Linked DNA regions of Halioglobus japonicus. The main gene of each other region encodes a partner of the protein of the gene in region 2 in a complex. Links are inferred from orthologs where the notes say so. Each region holds a gene or a part of one and is shown on either strand. Other genes may lie near its edges.

What was found.
Region 1: the proteins of trxB (region 2) and trxA are in contact, whole or in part, in a crystal structure (PDB 1F6M), measured with the Escherichia coli proteins. The link is inferred for Halioglobus japonicus from one-to-one orthologs.

Annotation. Positions count from the first base shown.
Region 1 is NZ_CP019450.1:1,353,585-1,356,752, forward strand. What follows is about bases 238-3,081. They hold trxA (thioredoxin TrxA), read right to left. Parts: upstream 1,901-3,081; coding sequence 1,574-1,900; downstream 238-1,573. Other genes in these bases: rho (transcription termination factor Rho), read right to left, coding at 238-488; ppk2 (polyphosphate kinase 2), read right to left, coding at 668-1,567; BST95_RS20370 (TVP38/TMEM64 family protein), read left to right, coding at 2,073-2,897; BST95_RS20375 (dihydrolipoyl dehydrogenase family protein), read left to right, coding at 2,909-3,081. In the rest of the region: more of rho, read right to left, coding at 1-237; more of BST95_RS20375, read left to right, coding at 3,082-3,168. UniProt on the Escherichia coli protein: Participates in various redox reactions through the reversible oxidation of its active center dithiol to a disulfide and catalyzes dithiol-disulfide exchange reactions.
Region 2 is NZ_CP019450.1:2,587,588-2,590,826, forward strand. The notes cover bases 103-3,017. They hold trxB (thioredoxin-disulfide reductase), read right to left. Parts: upstream 2,077-3,017; coding sequence 1,129-2,076; downstream 103-1,128. Other genes in these bases: BST95_RS12275 (arginyltransferase), read right to left, coding at 103-331; BST95_RS12290 (DNA translocase FtsK), read left to right, coding at 2,325-3,017. Outside these bases: more of BST95_RS12275, read right to left, coding at 1-102; more of BST95_RS12290, read left to right, coding at 3,018-3,239.

The DNA.
Region 1 (3,168 bases), 1.2 Mb from region 2 along the record:
TCGATGATGCGGCCGGTGAGGTCCTCGGAGCTGCCGTTGCCCTTTTCAAGAGTCAGGCGCTCATCCGGGAACAGCGGCGTCAGGTTTTCGAACAGGATCTTGTTCTTGGATTGTTCAGGTTTACTGAAGTTAACCTCGCCAACCTTGAGCAATGCGAAGTAGCGCTCGGAATCTTTCGGCGGGCGAATCTTGCCGGAAATGGTGTCGCCGGTGCGCAAGTTGAAGCGGCGGATCTGGCTCGGCGAGACATAAATGTCGTCGGGGCCAGCCAGGTAAGAGCTGTCAGCGCTGCGCAGGAAGCCGAAGCCGTCCTGGAGAATTTCCAATACACCGTCACCGTAGATATCTTCACCGCTTTTGGCGTGTCGCTTGAGAATGGCAAAGATGATGTCCTGCTTCCGTGAGCGGGCCATGTTTTCAATGCCCATCTCCTTGGCAATATCGATGAGTTCCTGGGTGGGTTTGTTCTTCAGATCAGTAAGATTCATAAATGCGATGCAATAGAGGCGTGAAAGGAAAAAGAATTAGATACATGCGCGCGGCTGCTGCCGGCCGGGTGAAGCTAAAAAGTTGAGTAGCAGAGTTTTTATTGCTGCACAGAAGTGTGCGACAGACCAAAATGTAGCACGGGTCGGTAAGGGCGTCTATAGCTATTTTAGATCGTTTTTTAGCCGATGGCGTATTCGCTCTGACCGACGATAAGCGGGTCCATATGGAGCAAATCGTCACGCTTTTCCGGGTATTCCAGTGAGCTCAGAAAGTGTTGCAGGCAGGCGATGCGGGCGCGTTTTTTGTCTGAGGATTTCACAATCGTCCAGGGCGCGTGGGCCGTATCGGTATAAAAAAACATATCTTCTTTTGCCTGGGTATAGTCATCCCAGCGGCTTTGGGCCGCCTCGTCGATAGGAGACAGCTTCCACTGCTTCAGCGGATCCTGGCGACGTTTATTGAACCGCGCTTGCTGCTCTTCCTGGCCAACGGTCAGCCAGAACTTGAACAGGTGGATGTCGCTGCGAACCATCATGAGTTCCAGTGCAGGCGCCTGCAGCATAAATTCCTGATACTGCTCCTGAGTGCAAAAATCCATTACCCGCTCGACCCCGGCGCGGTTGTACCAGCTGCGATCAAACAGCGCGATATGACCGTTGCTGGGAAAGTGGCGGATGTAGCGCTGGAAATACCACTGGCCCTGTTCCTCGGGGGTGGGCTTGTTCAGGGCGACCACGTGGGTGTGACGCGGATTGAGATGCTCGACAAAGCGCTTGATGGTGCCACCTTTGCCGGCGGCATCGCGGCCCTCAAACAGGATAACGATTTTCTGCTCTGTGGCGATGGCCCAGCGCTGCGCCTTGAGCAATTCGATCTGCAGCAACTGGAGATGCGATTCGTAGGCCTTCTTGCGGAGTCGGTCAGCGTAGGGGTGCTGGTCGCTGGCAAAGTGGGCGATGATGTCTTTGCTGCTGAGCATCTGCTCAGCGAGGCCGGGGTGCAGCGCGTCGCGCGCTATGGCCTGGGGATTGATCGCACGGCGCGCGGGTCTGGATGAAGGCGCCGTGCGAGAGGTCATCCCGGGCTATACCACTTCCTGGATGAACTCGGTGAGCTGTGACTTGGACAGGGCACCCACTTTGGTGGCTTCAGCGTTACCGCCTTTGAAGACGATCAGCGTGGGGATGCCGCGGATGCCGAACTTGGGCGGAATTTCCGGGTTGGCGTCCACGTCCACTTTGGCAATCTTCAGCTTGCCTTCGTACTCGGCCGCGATTTCGTCCAGCACGGGCGCAATCATTTTGCAGGGACCGCACCATTCGGCCCAGAAATCCACCAGCACGGGGATATCGGAATTGAGGACTTCGGCATCAAATGATGCGTCGGTAACGTGTACGATCTGGTCTGACATTGTGTTCTCCGGTTGATCTGCGAGGCCTGGCCCCGCGTAGTTTTGACGTCGGTCATCATAGCCAGCCACCCGTAGCGGCACAAGCAGCGCATCCAGAGTTTTTCGTAATGCTCTAATTGCCCTATGTTATAAACACAGCTGGCTATACTCTTGCGATCTTTATGGGGGCGTCTTGAATAAAAAACAACTGTTGCTGGGCATTATTGTCGCGGCATTCATAGCCTGGTTCGGCCTGGATCTGGGGCAGTACCTGCAGCTGTCCTGGGTGCAGGGCAAAATGGGTGAACTGCGGAGCTGGTACGCGGCCAATCCGCTCCTCGCGGGCGCCCTATACTTCGGCCTCTATGTGGCCGTGACGGGCTTGTCGATACCCGGGGCTGCGGTCATGACCCTGGCGGGCGGCGCGCTGTTCGGCTTCTGGTACGCCTTGGTGCTGGTGTCTTTTGGCAGCAGCATCGGTGCCACCATTGCCTTCCTGATCTCCCGTACGCTACTGCGCGACTGGGTGCAGCAGCGCTTTGGGCAGCAGTTACGGCCGGTGAATGAGGGGTTTGCCAAAGACGGTGCCTTCTACCTGTTTGGCCTGCGCCTGGTGCCGCTGTTTCCGTTTTTCGTGATCAATCTTGCCATGGGCTTACTACCCATTGGCACCTGGCGTTATTACTGGGTATCGCAGCTGGGCATGTTGCCGGCCACGGCGGTCTACGTGAACGCGGGAACCCAGTTGGGGCAACTGGATTCGCTGGCCGGCATTGTGTCTGCGCCGCTGCTGATTTCCTTTGCCCTGTTGGGCGTGTTCCCACTGCTCGCGCGGCGGACGCTCAATGCACTGCAGAATCGCCGGGCGCTTGCCAAGTGGGATAAACCGAAGTCGTTCGATACCAATATGGTGGTGATTGGCGCCGGGTCCGCGGGGCTCGTCTCGGCCCTGATTGCTGCTACTGTGCGGGCGAAGGTGACCCTGGTCGAGCGCGACCGCATGGGGGCGATTGTCTGAACACCGGGTGCGTGCCCAGCAAAGCGCTGATTCGCTCGGCGCGCATGGCCCATTACGCCCAGCGCGCCAGCGAGTTTGGTCTGGTGCCGATGGACGTTCAGGTGCGCTTTGCAGACGTCATGAGCCGAGTGCGCTCGGTGATAGCGACTATCGAACCACACGACTCGGTAGAGCGTTTCACCGGTCTTGGTGTCGACTGTGTTCAGGGCGAGGCCCAGCTTGTATCTCCGTGGGAAGTGGAGGTGAACGGCGACCGCATTGCCGCGCGAAA
Region 2 (3,239 bases):
AAAGCCCGAAGGCTGAGTGATCGCGGATATCGCTGGTGACTTCCACTTCCAGGTCGGTATTGCGTTTCAGGGCCCGCTTCTGGTTCCGGTTGGGCTTGAAACGTTTCACGGGAATGCGCGCGGGAATACAGGCATCGCAGCTGGAGCAGTGAGGGCGGTACAGGTGGTTGCCGCTGCGCCTGAACCCCAGTACCGACAGGTTGCTGTAAAGACCTTGATCAATCTCCTGGCGCGGGTCTACGAACAACGTCGTAGCCTCCTGTTCCTCCAGGTAGCTACAGCTATGGGGGTAGGTCGTGTAGACCTTCAGGTCCCGCAGGGAAGACGTCACAACAATTCTCCACAAGTTGCCGGTAGGCGCCAGATCTCCGGATCATGCGCGACATCTATAGTGTCCCTAAGCCGCTGTTCGAAGTCTAGTCTGGGCATATTGAATGCCCCGAGACTGTTCAGGTGTTCGCTCTCTACCTGGCAGTCAATCAATTCAAAGCCGCCCCGTGTCAGAATGTTGACCAACCCCACCAGGGCAACTTTGGAAGCATCCGCCTCCAGACTGAACATGGACTCGCCAAAATACGCCCTGCCGATGGCAATACCATAGAGGCCCCCACCAGTTCACCGGCGGGGTTATATACCTCGACAGAGTGGGCGTGGCCGATGTGGTGCAGGTCGCAGTAGGCCGCCAGCATATTGTCGCCTATCCAGGTGCCCAGGCCGTCGCCGCGCAGCTGCGCACAGTGGCGCATCACTGATTCAAAGTGCAGGTCGACCGACAGCCGGAACCGATTGCGACGTAGGGTTTTGCGCAGCGAGCGCGAGATGTGCAGTTGCCCGGGCAGCAATACAGAGCGGGGATCTGGCGTCCACCACAGCACCGGCTGGGGTTCTTCGTACCATGGGAATATACCGTGCCGGTAGGCTTCCAGCAGCCGCCTGGGCGACAGATCACCGCCCACTGCGAGCAGACCGTTGGGGTAATCCAGGGCCTCGCCCGTGGGCGGGAAGGGCTCGTTGTCGGCAAGTTGGCTGATAGCGCGCATACACGCATTATACGCGCCCGTGACTTTGCGGGGCACGAAGTCACAAAAAAGGGCCGCAGAGGCGGCCTTTTTGACGAAACACAGGCTGTTAGAGGTTGTCGAGATACTTCTCGGCATCCAGCGCCGCCATGCAGCCGAAGCCCGCAGAGGTGACGGCCTGGCGATAAACGTGATCGCCGACGTCGCCTGCGGCAAAGACACCCGGCACGCTGGTGCTGGTGGCGTTGCCATCCAGACCGCTCTTGATGACGATGTAACCGTCTTTCATGTCAAGTTGGTTGACGAACATATCCGTGTTGGGCTTGTGGCCAATGGCTATGAACACGCCCGCCAGGTCGATGTCCTGGGTGCTGTCGTCTTTCACTGACTTGATGCGCATGCCGGTTACGCCGGAATCGTCACCGAGGACTTCATCGAGGGTATGGTCCCACATGATGGTGACCTTGCCTTCTTTCTCCTTGGCGAACAGGCGGTCCTGCAGCACTTTCTCGGAGCGCAGGGCGTCGCGGCGGTGAACCAGGGTGACGTGCTCGGCGATATTGGCAAGGTACAGCGCTTCCTCTACAGCGGTGTTGCCACCGCCAATCACTGCAACGTTTTTGCTGCGGTAAAAGAAACCGTCACAGGTGGCACAGGCGGATACGCCTTTACCCATAAAGGCTTCTTCGCTGGGCAGGCCCAGATACTGGGCGGAGGCGCCGGTGGCGATGATCATCGCGTCACAGGTGTAGCTGGAGGTGCCCTTGAGCACCATGGGGCGCGCTTCCAGATCGACCTCGTCGATATGGTCGAACACGATTTCCGTGTCAAAGCGCTCAACATGCTCCTGCATGTTCTGCATCAGTTCGGGTCCCTGCAGGTGCGCGTGGCCGCCGGGCCAGTTCTCTACCTCGGTGGTGGTGGTCAGCTGGCCACCTTGCTGCATACCGGTAATCACGACGGGATTGAGGTTTGCGCGGGCGGCGTAGACTGCGGCGGTATAGCCGGCGGGGCCACTGCCAAGGATGATCAGGGGAATATGTCTGGCTTCGCTCATTACTGCTGGTCCTGGATTGAGGTTGTGTTGGTTTCCGAAATGGGGGCGGACTATGGTAATTTAAAGGCAGGCGTCGGGCAAAGGCTCGGAGAATTCTAAAAGACAAACATAAGCCTTTGAATTAAATAAATAATTGAGCGACAATTAGTTGTCGCTATAGCATTTATAGCAACGCTTCATAGAAAAGCGTGGGCACAGGGACCAGGGACAATAACTACGTGGCAGAATCCACCGACAGCGAGACCTTTATGGGGCCAAGACTGCGCGAAGGGGCCTTTATTGGCGTGAGCGCCGTGTGCCTCTATCTGTTGCTGGCACTCGCAACTTACAGCGGCACTGATCCCGGCTGGTCAGCCAGTGGCAACGGCAGCGCTATTTCCAATCTGGGCGGCCCCACTGGCGCGTGGCTGGCAGACGTGTTTTTCTCCCTGGTTGGCTATGCGGCTTACCTGTTTCCCATTCTGCTGGCCTATCGCGCGCTAATCCTGCTGCTGGAGCGCAATAATCCCCATGGTTTCGACTGGCTCACGTTCGGCATTCGCACCCTGGGGCTGGTATTGGTTATGATTGCGGGCACAGCCCTGGCAGCCATGAACGATACCGGGCAGTCGTCCTTGCCGCAGGGCGCCGGCGGTATTCTCGGGCAGGCCATTGGCGGATCCTTTACGGTCGCGTTCAGTGCGGTTGGCAGCCGGCTGATTCTGCTGGCAGTGCTGTTATTCGGCATGACCATATTCACCGACCTCAGCTGGCTCAAGCTGATGGACAAGCTCGGCTCCTGGGCGATTACCGGTTTTGAGAAAAGCCGCGCGTGGGTCACGAAAACCTACGACGGGATTCGCGACAAGCGCGAGCGGGACAAGGCCGTGGAAGCGCGCAAGGTCGTCATTGAAGAGCACGTCGAAAAAGAGAAAAAGCGCAAACCGCCCAAGATCAAGCCGCTCAAGCCCAAGGCCGAAAAGTCCGAACGACTTGAGAAGGAAAAGCAGCAACCCCTGTTTGATGCGCCCGCCACCGGCGAATTGCCGCACCTGGAACTGCTCGACGCAGAGATCAAAGACCCGAACAAGGGCTATTCAAAAGAGGCGCTGGAGGCACTGTCGAAGCTGCTCGAACTCAAGCTCGCCGATTTCGGTGTCACCGCAGAGGTGACGGCGGTATAC